2 regions of the Paenibacillus sp. P36 genome follow, and region 2 is predicted to be linked to the other one. Evidence: riboswitches for the same ligand, from Rfam matches in the RefSeq annotation. Region 2 holds a riboswitch; the other holds the start of a gene.
The links. Region 2 has a riboswitch for cobalamin ahead of ACKTT9_RS07350 (ABC transporter substrate-binding protein). Riboswitches for the same ligand answer to the same signal wherever they lie in the genome.
Positions count from the first base shown of each region.

Region 1: it holds a riboswitch for cobalamin, as region 2 does, so the genes downstream of both, ACKTT9_RS26720 (DUF4430 domain-containing protein) here and ACKTT9_RS07350 (ABC transporter substrate-binding protein) in region 2, are expected to answer to the same signal.

Region 1 covers NZ_AP038372.1:5,976,970-5,984,197, reverse strand. The annotation lists gene ACKTT9_RS26740 (ABC transporter ATP-binding protein) at 1-506, shown strand, start outside; gene ACKTT9_RS26735 (ABC transporter ATP-binding protein) at 517-1,095, shown strand; gene glyA (serine hydroxymethyltransferase) at 1,233-2,480, shown strand; gene ACKTT9_RS26725 (NUDIX domain-containing protein) at 2,556-3,074, shown strand; cobalamin riboswitch at 3,127-3,327, shown strand; gene ACKTT9_RS26720 (DUF4430 domain-containing protein) at 3,495-7,228, shown strand, end outside.
Region 2 covers NZ_AP038372.1:1,567,140-1,574,367, forward strand. The annotation lists gene ACKTT9_RS07315 (MFS transporter) at 1-894, shown strand, start outside; gene cysK (cysteine synthase A) at 919-1,884, shown strand; gene ACKTT9_RS07325 (hypothetical protein) at 2,035-2,304, shown strand; gene ACKTT9_RS07330 (Lrp/AsnC family transcriptional regulator) at 2,484-2,975, shown strand; gene ACKTT9_RS07335 (aminotransferase class I/II-fold pyridoxal phosphate-dependent enzyme) at 2,991-4,196, shown strand; gene ACKTT9_RS07340 (aspartyl-phosphate phosphatase Spo0E family protein) at 4,264-4,530, shown strand; gene ACKTT9_RS07345 (hypothetical protein) at 4,593-5,123, shown strand; cobalamin riboswitch at 5,156-5,316, shown strand; gene ACKTT9_RS07350 (ABC transporter substrate-binding protein) at 5,466-6,485, shown strand; gene ACKTT9_RS07355 (FecCD family ABC transporter permease) at 6,500-7,228, shown strand, end outside.

The sequences.
Region 1 (7,228 bases), 4.3 Mb from region 2:
AACTGTTTCCCTTCCAACTTTCCGGAGGAATGGCGCGAAAAGTTCTCGTCTCAACGGCAACTGTAAGTGGAGCTCAGTTGTTGATTGCGGATGAGCCTACTCCAGGCTTGGATACGCCTTCTATGGGTGAGACCTTAAGCCGATTCAAGCAGCTGGCTCAGGAAGGTTGTGCGGTCATGTTAATCACACATGACATTGAAGCGGCTTTAACGGTAGCCGATCGGATTGCTGTGTTGTATGCCGGGACCGTAATTGAAATTGCCCCCCGCAGCGATTTCACAGGAGATGGGCAGAGACTGCGGCACCCGTATACGCAAGCGCTATGGAGAGCGCTCCCGGGCAACGGATTTATTCCTTTGCCTGGGGCTCAACCGCTGCCGGATGCTTTGCCGACAGGGTGTGTTTTTGCTCCACGCTGTTCTATGGCCACCTCGGAATGTGAACAGCAAGCTCCTGAGTCGCGCACGGTAAGAAGCGGAAAGGTTAGGTGCATACATAGTGCTTGAGGGGAAGTCTTTGGGGTATCGTTATGGGAAAGAGGCGTGGGTGTTTCATAACCTTGATATTCAAGTGGGAGCAGGAGAAATCGTAGGACTCGTCGGACCAAGTGGTTGTGGGAAGTCCACGCTAGGGCAGTTACTTGCAGGTCATGTGGGACTGCAAGAAGGACATGTGAGTGTGGACGGTGTTCCGCATAGGAAGGGTTTGCGAAACCCCGTTCAGTTAGTTCTGCAGCATCCTGAACAAGCGGTTAATCCGAGGTGGAAGCTTCGAAGAACGCTTCAAGAGTCAGGTATGATGGACCCTGTTATGCGCTCGGAATTATCGATTGAGGACGCATGGTTAGATCGCTATCCGAACGAGCTGTCCGGCGGGGAGCTGCAGCGGATTTGTGTGGCGAGAGCGCTGAGTACGGAAACACGCTATTTAATTGCGGATGAGATGACCACCATGCTAGATGCTATTACACAAGCGCAAATCTGGCATGCGGTGCTGCGCTGGGCTGAGCGGCAGCGTGCGGGTGTTTTGGTGATTAGCCATGAGCGGGAATTGATTGAGCGGTTGTGTGGGCGGGTGATTAGCTTTCCATTCTAATGAGCTAGGTAAGTTTCCTCTTTCTCCTGCTGATATAGCCATTAACTATATCTAGATATAGCTAAATCCAGTTACTCTATAGCCACAGCTCTATGATATCTTTTTTATAACAAAACGATGCTAAGGAGCAATAGACTGTGGAACAATTACGTAAACAAGACCCCAAAATTGTTGAGGCAATGAATCTGGAGATCGGCCGTCAACGTGACAAAATTGAGTTGATCGCTTCTGAAAACTTCGTCAGCGAAGCTGTTCTGCAAGCAATGGGAACGGTTCTAACGAATAAATACGCAGAAGGCTATCCGGGAAAACGCTACTACGGCGGATGCGAGCATGTCGATATCGTTGAGGATATCGCGCGTGATCGTGCCAAAGAATTATTTGGCGCAGAGCATGCCAATGTGCAGCCGCACTCCGGCGCGCAAGCCAATTTAGCGGTATATTTAGCTGCTCTGAACCCGGGAGATACCGTTCTTGGTATGAACTTGGCGCATGGCGGTCACTTAACACATGGAAGTCCTGTTAATGCCTCGGGTATTTTGTACAACTTTATTCCTTATGGTGTTAGAGAAAGCGACGGGTTGATTGATTACAATGAGGTTCGCAAATTGGCATTCAAGCATAAACCTCGCATGATTGTAGCTGGTGCCAGCGCATATGCACGCATTATTGATTTTGAAGCATTAGGTGAGATAGCTAATGATGTAGGAGCTCTGTTCTTTGTGGACATGGCTCATATTGCCGGGTTAGTTGCGGCAGGGTTGCACCCTAGTCCTGTGCCGCACGCTCATTTTGTAACTACAACTACGCATAAAACGCTTCGCGGTCCCCGCGGCGGTATGATTCTTTGCCGCAAGCCTTGGGCTGCAGCGATTGATAAAGCGGTATTCCCCGGAACGCAAGGCGGACCGCTGATGCATATTATTGCCGCTAAAGCCGTTGCTTTTGGCGAAGCGCTTCAACAAGATTTTAAAACGTACGCTCAAAATGTTGTTCTCAACGCCAAAACGTTATCAGAAGAGCTTTTGGCCGAAGGTGTCAATCTTGTATCCGGAGGCACAGATAACCATCTGATGCTGATCGACTTGCGCAGTCTGGGCATCACTGGTAAAGAGGCGGAACATTTGCTGGATGAAGTAGGCGTAACGGTAAACAAAAATGCGATTCCTTTCGACCCTGCGAAACCGATGGTTACAAGCGGAGTCCGGATCGGAACTCCAGCTGTTACCGCCCGTGGCATGGATCAAGAATCTATGAAAACAATTGCCAAAATTGTGGCGTTAACGTTGAAAAATCCTACGGACGAAGCTGTGCATAACCAAGTACGGGGAATGGTCAGTGATCTGACAGCGCAATTCCCATTATATCCAGGGTTGAGCTACTAAAGTTACAATTGAACAAAGTATTTGATCTTTGGATCAAATACTTTTTTTATTATTAGAAAAAAAGTTGGTGGCATAGTGAAGTATGAATTTCCAGGTGCTTTGCAGAATCAAAAGATTATTTTATCCAAGGAATGTCTCATTGAAGAAGCAAATTGTGTCCTGATTTGTGCATTCTATCAAGGTAAATTGATTCTCGTTAGACATAACAGCCGGGGGTGGGAGTTGCCAGGAGGGAAGAGAGAGAAGGGGGAGCCCGTTCTTCAAACGGTTCGAAGAGAGATGCAGGAAGAGGCTGGAGGAGAGCTGGATGCGATCGAGAGAATTGGGCAATATCTAATTTTTGAAAATGATCATCTAGTATTTGTGAAAAATATTTATATTTCCACGGTCCTTGTTCTTGGAGCGCTCCCGGGCGGATTTGAGACGGATGGTATCATGCTGGTAGATGCGATTCCGCAGCAAGTTGAGATTATGAATGATGAAACATTTAGTCCTTATATGAAGGATAATGTCTATATGATTGTATCCGAATGGATTAAGGATCATCGGTTTATTAGAGATAGTTACAAGGCTTGTCCCGAAGCTATGAAATAAATTATGAAGTAGACAAAACGAAATAAACGATATAACATTAGCGATGACAAAATATAATATGCTAAATAAGGGTGCAAGCATACGATTTGGATGCTTGCTTAATAGGGAAGTTCGGTCAAAGCCGACGCGGTCCCACCACTGTAATTGCCGAGTAACTCTTTCATATGCCACTGACTTGTTCACGAGATTGGGAAGGCGAAAGAGAAGCGATGACGCATGAGCCAGGAGACCTGCCTTTATTTATAGTATGTTACTAATTCTTTGGGGGTGGGAATTAGCAACAAAAGATTATGCTAAGGCATAATTCTTACTATGACACATGTTATTTGTGCGTACTAATGGATGTACAGCCACCCTAGTTTTTTAGGGTGGCTTTTTTGCGCGGTTGTCCAAATTTGGTAGGAAAGAGGAATGACAAGAATGAGTCATCGTTATGTTTCAAAGCCGTTTATTGCACTTTTTATGTCTTTTGTACTCTTATTTTCTTCGCTAGGGGTTTTGGCAGGACCGAGCAGTCAAGCTCTTGCCAGTACAACAGGCCCAAGCTCAATTCGCGAATGGTTGCCAGCACCGGGGCAATTCGTTAACGAGGCTGCTTGGGGAGGAACGGGCGATATTAACTCGAAGTGGACGAATACGCCCGGTTCTACGGGAGTCTCCCTCGGTTCTTTTGGAGGAAGCGTCGTCTACAAGTTTGATGAACCGATTCAGAACAATCCCAAAAATCCATACGGCGTGGATTTCACCGTATTTGGAAATGCCTTCGCTGGTAACGAAGAACCTGCCGGTGTGGCTGTAGCACAGGACGATGGGACAGGTAATCCAGGCCCGTGGTTTTATATTGCTGGATCCGAGCATTACGAAGACAGCACAATTTGGGATTATAGAGTTACTTATACGAATCCCGAGCCGGATTTTACAAGCCCTAATGGTGTCAATGTGCCATGGGTTGATAATCAGGCAGGCAGTGGGGATGTAAAAACCAATGCTTATCATAAACATGCGTATTATCCGATACCTGCAAATTACCCCAATGCCCCATCGGATTTTAACAACCAATCGTATACTTATTCCGGTGTGAAAATAAATGTTAGAAAAAATGCTTTCGGTTATCCCGATACGCACGCGAACGGCAGTGCTCCCTATGATGTTCCTGCTAATCCCTATCTAACATCGCCAGTCAAAGGTGACCCTATCGATATTAGCTGGGCTGTTGACAGTACTGGTAAACCTGTTAATTTAACGAATGTCAGCTTTGTTAAGGTTTATAATGCAGTTCAAATAGACGGTGGTGCCCTGGGTGAAATAGGTGCCGAAGTTACTGCTCTGCAGAAGGTATCCGTCAATGATGCGGTTTATGAAACTGACGATCTTTCAAGCATCGTATTGTCAGGGGTTGGTGCTGACGTAACGAAGCAAGTTACCGTTACTTCTGGTGTTTATGTCTATGAGGATATCCGAATCAATGCGGATAAAATTAAGGTTACGGCTAACGGCACAGCAAGCCAAATTTTCGTCAATAATAAAAGCGGTACTTCAGGTGCATTAATTGACAAAGAAATTACATTGAGCGCAAATAAGGCTAAGATCGTTAGAGTTATTGCTCAAGAAGGCATAAATACCCCTAAGATTTACTACTTGAGTATTATAAAAGAGGCCAATAAAACGGCGTTGAATGCCTCGATTACTGATGTTGAGAGCATGACAAAAGGTAATTATTCAGACACGAGTTGGCAAGCGCTGCAAAATAGTTTGGCAGCAGCCAAACAAGTGGCGGCCGACAGTACGGCAATCCAAGATCAGGTTGACGTCACGTTAGCTAATTTGCTAGCAGCCGTGCAAGGCCTGCAAAATAATGCTCCTCCTATAACGGTTTCTGTCATCATAAATGGTTTCAGCGCAACAGCTGGAAAAATCGTTAACTTAGCTAAAACAGACACTGTTGTTGAAGATGGCTCAACAGCTGCAGCTGCGATTCAGAAAGTACTAGATGCAAATCAGATCTCCGTTGTTAATGCAAGCGGGAATTACATCACGAAAATAGGCGATTTGGCTACAGGTGATGGTGGTACCAAGAGTGGTTGGATGTATTTGGTCAACGGGCAATTTGCCGATGTTGGCATCGCGGATTACAAATTAAAAAGCAGTGACGTTATCTCACTTGTTTACACAGATGACTATGAGCAAGATATAACAACAACAGCCAATAAAACGGCACTGGATGCAAAAATTGCTGAACTTAATGCTTTGCAGCAGGGCAACTATACAGATGCGAGCTGGCTTGTATTGCAAAGCAGCTTAACATTCGCAAAAGCAGTATCTGCAAATACCAATGCAATTCAATATCATGCAGATAGCGCGTTAGCCAAAATAAATGCAGCCTTTCAAAACTTAGTCACGACACCTACGGATCCACAAACGATTGCTGTTTCATTCACTTTGAACGGCACTAGTGCTGCTGCTGGTAAAAGTGTCACTTTACCGAAAACAACCGTAAATATTGAGCCAGGTCATACGGCAGCTTACGTGATTGAGAAGGTATTAAATGAAGCGGGTATTTCCTTTGTCAATGAAAATGGCGCCTATATTTCAAAGGTTGGAAATTTGGCTGCCTTCGATGGGGGACCTTACAGCGGCTGGATGTATTCCGTTGATGGCGTTGATCCAGATGTCGGAATTGCCAGCTACATATTAGACCATAACGCCGATATCGTGCTTCGCTATACGGATAATTACTTGGATGAGAATCCGCCAACAACACCGGGTAATATTACGGTATCTGTCATCGTAAATGGTTTCAGCGCAACAGCTGGAAAAATCGTTAACTTAGCTAAAACAGACACAGTTGTTGAAGAAGGCTCATCAGCTGCATTTGCGATTCAAAAAGTATTAGCTGAGAAACAGATCCCCGTTGTTAATGCAAGCGGAAATTACATCACAAAAATAGGCGATTTGGACACAGGTGATGGTGGTACCAAAAGTGGCTGGATGTACTTGGTCAATGGCCAATTTGCCCTTGTTGGCATCGCGGATTACAAATTAAATAACGGTGACATCATTTCACTTGTTTACACAGATGATTATGAGCAAGATATAACAACAACAGCCAATAAAACGGCACTGAATGCAAAAATAACTGAGCTTGATGCTTTGCAAAAGAGCAACTATACAGATGCAAGCTGGCTTGTACTGCAAAATAGCTTAACACTTGCAAAAGCAGTTTCCGCAAATATCAATGCTATTCAATATCATGTTGATAGTGCATTAGCCAAAATAAATGCAGCCTTTCAAAACTTAGTCACAGCAACAGTTCCAGTGGATCCCAATGACCCGTCCGGCGGTCAGCCTTCAGCAGGTGAAATTCAAGCGGCAATTAACGCTGCTTCTAAGTATTTCCTCACCAAACCAAGCGGGGTAAGCTCAGACTGGAGCGCGATAGGTTTAGCACGCACGGGTAATAAGCTTCCCTATACGTATTATCAAAAACTAGCCAATAGTGTTTCAAGTTCCAAAGGAGATTTTAACTTAGTTACTGATCTTGAACGGTCGATCCTTGGTATAACGGTTACTGGTGGTGACGCATCCCACGTTGAAGGTTTTAACTTGATTGAGAAATTGTACAATCACAGCAAAATGACCGCCCAAGGCATTAATGGTTTAGTTTATGCTCTGCTGGCACTTGATTCCAAAAATTATTCTGTACCGGATAATGCCGAATGGACAAGGCAAAAAATTATCAATCAAATTATTTCTAAACAAAATCAAGACGGAGGCTTTGCTTTAGGCACTGGTAAAAGTGATCCTGATATTACTGCGATGACCTTTACTGCTTTAGCTCCGTATGCGGACAATCAAGCTGTAGTTCAGGCAGACACCCTTACAAAAGCAGCAAATTGGTTGTCTCTGAACCAACAATCCAATGGGGGCTATCTTTCATATGGAGTGGATAGCAGCGAAAGTGTCTCTCAAGCCATTATTGCGCTAACCTCGAATAACATAGATCCAGCAAGTGCGAAGTATGCAAAAAATGGTGTTAATTTACTTGACAAGTTATTCAAGTTCCGTTTGCCAGATGGAAGCTTCTCGCATACAATGCAACTTCGATCGGATGCAATGGCGACGGAACAAGCACTTCAAGCGCTAGCAGCCTATAA
Region 2 (7,228 bases):
CTGGGCATCGTGCAAGGAATTTCTGCAGGGCTGTTCTGGGTTGCCTTTAACGTTGTTTATTTCGAAGTAACGGACCCTGACAATCGGGATCGATTTAACGGATCGGTGGGCTTGCTCGGAGCTGGAGCGGGCATCATTGCGCCATGGATTTCTGGCTTATTGATTGTGAATTTGGGCGATATCAAAGGTTATCGATTAATCTTTTCCATTTCACTTGGCATCTTTCTGCTTGGCGTAGTGATTAGCTTTTTTCTGAAAAAGAGAAAAGTACAAGGCACTTACGAATGGATGTTTCCTATTCGAAGCCTTAGGAAAGCGGAAACGCCTTGGAAGCGTGTCAGTTTGGCGTTGGTTTTTCAGGGGGTTAGAGAAGGCGTCTTCGGTTTCATGATCGCTCTGCTTGTTTATATTTCTACATCAAGTGAAGCGAGTCTGGGGAATTTTGTGTTGATTACGTCAGCGGTTTCTTTAGTTAGTTTCTGGGCGGCAGGCCGGTTTATAAAGCCGAGGTTCCGGAAGGTGAGCATGTTTATCGGTGCAGCTATGGTGGTAGCGATCATTCTTCCTTTTTTCTGGAAAATGGGTTACAGCACTTTACTTCTTTTCGGATTGGGGTCAGCGCTTTTCTTTCCTATGTATTCCGTACCGATGGTATCGGCCGTATTTGATTTGATTGGTTCAACGGAAGAAAGCGCCAGGCAAAGAGAGGAGTATATCGTGCTTCGTGAACTTGCATTAAATGTTGGCAGGGTTTGCGGGGTGCTGCTGTTTATTTGTGTAATTTCGTGGAGCAAGGCGCCACTTGTCATTAATGTGCTTTTATTAGTCATCGGCAGTTCTCCACTTTTTAGCTGGTATTTTATGAAAAAGCAGTTATCTATAATTAAAACTTGACATCTCTGGGGCTTCCCGATAAAAATGTGGATAGTGTTGGTTAATGGGAAGAGGAGGGGGCAACCCTTGACACATAAAAAAATGGTGAACAGCATCACAGAGCTGATTGGCGATACGCCTGCTGTCCGAATTCAACGGTTGGTGGAGCCTGGCGATGCAGAGTTGTATGTCAAACTTGAATATTTTAATCCAAGCGGCAGTGTAAAGGATCGGGCGGCTTTTAATTTAATTGAGCAAGCAGAGAAAAATGGACTGCTTAGCCCGGGCGCCACGATCATCGAACCGACGAGCGGCAATACAGGCATTGGCCTCGCGATGAATGCAGCGGCCAAAGGATACAAAGCCATTCTCATCATGCCGGATAATATGTCGAAGGAACGGATTAACCTGCTCAAGGCCTATGGCGCAGAGGTCGTCCTGACTCCTGCCGCGCTGCGGATGCCAGGAGCTATCGCCAAAGCACAGGAGCTGAGGGATCAAATTCCGAACAGCTACATCCCTCAGCAATTCGAGAATCCGGCGAATCCGAGCATTCACCGGGTTACGACTGCCCCTGAGATTTTGGAGCAAATGGAAGGGCGTCTTGACGCTTTCGTTGCTACTTCAGGTACCGGCGGAACCATTACCGGAACGGGCGAGGTGCTTCGCGAGAAGCTGCCGGACATCCAGATTTATGTCGTGGAGCCCAAGGGATCTCCTGTTTTATCCGGAGGAAGCCCAGGACCTCATAAGCTGGTTGGCACGAGCCCTGGTTTTGTACCGTCTATTTTGAATACGAGCATATATGATCAGATTGTTCAAGTGACAGATGAGGACGCAATCGGTACGATGAAAGACTTGGCTAGTAAAGAAGGAATCCTCGTAGGACCATCCGCCGGTGCTTCGGTTTGGACGGGACTGCAGGTCGCCCGTAAGCTTGGAGCGGGGAAAAGGGTGCTTTGTATCGCGCCGGATACCGGTGAACGATATTTAAGTATGGATCTATTTTGATTAAAAGATAGGCGATGAGTACGGCTGCTGGACTAGAATGTCCGGAAGTCGTATTTTTTTTTTGTAAATCGATAAAAAATATTGAATAAAAATTCATGATTGAGTATAATTATAGAAGTAGCAAAGCGATCGCAGAGAGGTGGATTTAGCTTGAAATTATCCTATATTAATGGACATCCCGAAAATGATCAACTTCATGATTTTATACAGTCATATACAAATGAATGCATAACAACCGGTGCTCAGAACCAAGTGGACTGGAATCAGCTGGAGTCTCAGAATGTGATTTCTGTGTATGACGATAATACGCTTGTCGGGATCGGCTGTATGGCCGGAGAACCGAGTATCCATGTGCGGCCTACGTATGAACACCGTGAAATTGAACATACCGTTGCTAAATTGCTGAAAGCTGGCATCTAAACGGGGTGTATAAATAATAAGCTGCCTGGATCAGGCGGCTTTTTGTTATTCTCATGCAGGAAAATTCATTTATACACAAATTATCTGAAAATTTGATGAGCGGAGTAATTGAATTAGGACAGCAATTCATTGTAAGATTAAAGGATGAATGAATACGATCACAGAAAGGTTGGTTAACCATGGATGCTTTGAAGCTTAAAATTCTCGAATTACTGAAAGAAGACGCCCGCCGGAGTGCGGAACTCATCGCCACAATGTTAGGAACGGCGGAGGACGAGGTGGCGCGAGCGATAAGCGAGATGGAAGCGGATAAGGTCATCGTCAAGTACGCGACAGTTGTTAACTGGAGCAAGGTAGATGACGAAAAGGTTACCGCCCTGATTGAAGTGCAAATTACGCCTGAACGCGGACGCGGGTTCGACGCTATTGCGGAACGGATCTATTTATATCCAGAGGTCAAATCTGTCTATCTCATGTCTGGCGCTTATGATTTACTTGTAGAGGTTGAAGGTCATTCGCTTAAACAAGTCGCTTCTTTTGTTTCTAACAAGCTATCGCCAATTGATCGCGTGCTTTCAACCAAAACGAATTTTATCTTGAAAAAATACAAACAAGACGGCATCATTTTCGAGGATCAGGCTGATGATCATCGGATGCTTGTCTCTCCGTAAGGAAGAGGTAAAGCCATGATCAAAAATGAGACAATCGTAGAGCCGAACAAAGTGAAATCGATGCAGGGCTACCTTGCTCCTGCCGTACGTGAAATGAAGCCTTCAGGTATTCGGAAGTTTTTTGATCTAGTAAGCAACAGCAAGGATGATATTATTTCCCTTGGTGTGGGGGAGCCGGATTTTTCAACCCCTTGGCACGTTCGTGAAGCAGCCGTTTACTCTTTGGAGCGCGGCAGAACGAAATATACGCCAAACTCAGGGATTCCTGAGCTTCGCGAAGCGATTGCGGATTATTTGTACACATCCTTTAAAGTGAAATATGAGCCGTCGAATGAAGTCCTTGTGACCGTCGGAGGCAGTGAAGCCATTGATTTGGCTCTGCGTGCTTTGATTACGCCGGGGGATGAGATTCTGATTCCAGAACCTTGCTACATCTCCTATTCGCCTATTACGAGTATTAGCGGCGGCGTTCCAGTCGGAATCGAAACATTCGCGAAGGATCAGTTCAAACTGACAGAGAAGGCGCTTCGTGATGCCATTACGCCACGCTCCAAAATTTTAATTCTATGTTATCCAAGCAATCCTACTGGCGGCATTATGACTTATGAGGACTGGCTGCCAATTGCCAAAGTTGTGGAAGAGAACGATCTAATTGTGATTTCGGATGAAATTTATGCGGAATTGACCTATGGGCAGAAGCATGTAAGTTTTGCAGCTGTTCCGGGCATGAAGGATCGGACAATTCTAGTTAGCGGCTTTTCCAAAGCATTTGCGATGACTGGCTGGAGAATGGGATATGCATGCGGTCACCGAGAGTTGATCTCCGCAATGACCAAAATTCACCAGTATACGGTGATGTGCGCACCTGTGATGGGTCAAGTAGCTGCACATGAGGCTTTGACAAATGGTTTGGAAGAGAAAGACCGTATGATAGAGTCTTACAATCAACGCAGGCGCCTGGTCGTCAAAGGGTTCCGCGATATTGGACTGGAGTGTCATGAACCGCAGGGTGCTTTCTACGCCTTCCCGAGCGTTGTTGCCACAGGACTTACTTCAGACGAATTTGCCCAGCGGCTTTTATTCGAAGCTAAGGTTGCTGCTGTACCAGGAGATGTGTTCGGCTTAGGTGGGGAAGGTTTCTTACGCTGCTCTTATGCCTATAGTGTATCTCAACTGAATGAAGCTTTAGAGAGAATTGGAAAATTTCTAAGAAATTTGTGATTCAAACTGAAAAATCTATGTTAATTATTCATGAAAACTGGTATTCTTGTAGTAAGGAGGGATGAGCATGGCTTTCATGGAATACCAACTATCAACCTATCGAAAACATCTGCAAATTAATGAACAAGATTTCGAACAACGTTGGTTGACTAAGCGTGCTAAGAAACGTAACTCCCTAAACTTATTAGAAGAAGAGATTCATTCTCTGCGACGCAGGTTAGAACAGATGGTTCTGGACGGAGAAGAAATGACATCCGAATCTGTCGTGGAACTCAGTACGATACTTGATCTCAAAATAAATGAATATATGAATAATTGGAAGAAAAGTCGGTGAAAGCCGACTTTTCTCGCGACTATCGATATATTTAGATTCGTATACGGAGGTACTCTTACATCATGAAATTGAAATTTCTAATGGTCATGCTAGTGTCAGCACTTATGGTGATAGTTGCGGGTTGTGGAGGACCAAAGCCGGATGTTTCTATCTTTGTCATGGGTCAAAATGGATTTCCAAGTGATGCAGGTGAGAAGCTAGAGGCATCTTTGAAAACGAAGATCGGCGAGACTCCTACCGTTAAGCTGAATACTTCTCCCATTTTCTCCATGGAAAAAATGATCGTTGAATTGGCGGCAGGCGGAAACGGCATCTTCATCCTGGCGGATGACCAATTTAAAACATTAAGCAATCAAGCAGGGTTCGTTTCTCTGGACGAGACGATTAACCCTTCGGATTATCCGGACGGTGTTATCGAAATTGCGGAAGAGGGCAAGCCTGCCGAAAAGCATCTGTATGGAATTCCGCTCTCAGGCAACAAGTGGATGAAGGAGCAAGGCTTCGAAGGAAAAGGACTTATTGCTTTCATTCCTGTCAATGCCCCGAAAATGGAGGAAGCTAAGCAAGTACTCAAGGTTATTGCACAAAAGTAGCAAGAAGTCTATAATCGACAATTAGATTGATAGTCAAATATGCAGCCATTGGTGCCGGCAACGAATTCACATATGAATTTCATTGTCGCTTAAAAGGGAAGCCGGTTGAAGTCCGGCGCGGTCCCGCCACTGTAATCCGGAAGAGAAGTATTGCCGGGGAGCCAGGATACCTGCCATGGTGCCGTTACGACATCCTTCGAGGAAAAGGATCGCTTTAAATCAGGAAGCAACGGATTCGTTGCTGAGCACCGCGATTTATCGTCCCCTTTGTTCCTTAGGAACAGAGGGGTTTTTTATTTGGGATTTATCGAAATCACAGGTTTCAGAGAGAGGGGTTACACCATGCAAATGAAAAAGAACGGGATCAAGAGGGCACTCCTCTTATCGGTTGCTTTAGCGACAGCGGTTAGCTTAGCGGCTTGTGGTAAGCAAGAAGCGGAAATTACCAGTCCATCTAAGCTTGGCGGAGAGTCAACGACGGCGCCTACTCCTGCTGCAACAACAGCTGCGACATCCAAAAAGACGGCGTATCCGCTGAAAATTAAAGATGCAACGGGGAAAGAATTCACTTTTGACAAGGCGCCGGAGCGGATCGCATCGGTTTCTCCTGCAGAAACGGAAGCACTTTTTGCACTTGGATTGGATGATAAGATTGTTGGCGTCTCCGATTTCGATGATTATCCGGAAGCAGCGAAGTCCAAGCCCAAATTGGGAAGTATCACGAAGCCGAACCAGGAAGCTTTGATTGCGACTAATGCGAATATTGTCTTTACAGGTGTCTCGATGAAAGCGGACACGGTTGAAAAACTGCGGGAATCGAACATCAATGTGTTTAAAGTGGAACCCAAGACGTTGGATGATGCGATTGCAAACATTGAAACCTATGGTTTGATTACAGATCGTCAGGAACAAGCTGAGAAAATCGTCACCAAGATGAAAGCGGATCGTAAGAAGGTTGTCGATGCCGTGAAAGATGTAAAGCAGGAAAACAAGAAAAAAGTATACATAGAATTTAGTCCGGGCTGGACCGTCGGCAGCGGCGAATTTATGGATGAGCTGATCAAACTTTCGGGCGGCATTAATGTAGCTGGCGACGGTAAAGGCTGGTATCAAATCAGCGAAGAGAAAATTATCGCACAAAACCCGGCTGTTATTCTCTTTGCGAATGGTGTCGTAGATACCAAAAGCAAAATGTCGCTTGATGAAATTATTCGCACACGAAGCGGTTGGGATGCTATTGAAGCTGTAAAGAACAAACAGGTAATCGGTCTTGACCAGAACCTGCTGAGCCGTCCGGGACCGAGATTGACCGATGGACTGCTGGAAATGGCGAAAGGCATTTATCCTGAACTGGTGAAATAAATGAAAAAAAACTAATGCTATGGGGAGGAGTAGGGGGTATACTCCTTCTTCTTTCTATTCTGGCAAGTTTATCGCTGGGAACAGCTAATCTCCCAGTACTCCAAATTGCAGGCATCCTAGGGAAGCATATTCCTTGGGCTGGCGACTATATCGACGTCACTTGGCAGCAGTCTGCGGAGCAAATCATAAATAAGGTTCGTTTGCCTCGCGTATTGCTGGGGATTCTGGTAGGGGCCTCTCTCTCCGTTGCCGGAGCTGCTTTCCAGGGCGTGCTGCGCAATCCGCTTGCAGATCCATACGCACTTGGGGTTTCTTCAGGCGCTTCGGTCGGGGCGGCGTTTTTAATCTATTTTGGTCTGCAGATGGCTTTGTTCGGGCAATGGTCGGTTCCGATTGTTGCTTTTGTAACGGGACTTATTTCCCTTTTCCTTGTGCTTAAGCTGGCTCAGATCGATGGCAAGCTGAAGATGGAGACGCTTATTTTGTCCGGCGTTGTCATGCAGGCTTTTCTTGGCGCGATTGTTTCCTTTATGGTTTCGATTTCTAAGCAGGTCATTAATGAAATTGTTTTTTGGTTAATGGGCAGTTTGGCGATGCGGGGCTGGCCGTACATAACGATTATTTCGCCATATTTAGTCATAGGTTTAGTAATACTGCTTAGTTATGCAAGATCATTGAATTTGCTTGCGTTGGGAGAGCGGCAGGCTTCCCATTTGGGAGTAAATGTAGAACGCACGAAGCTG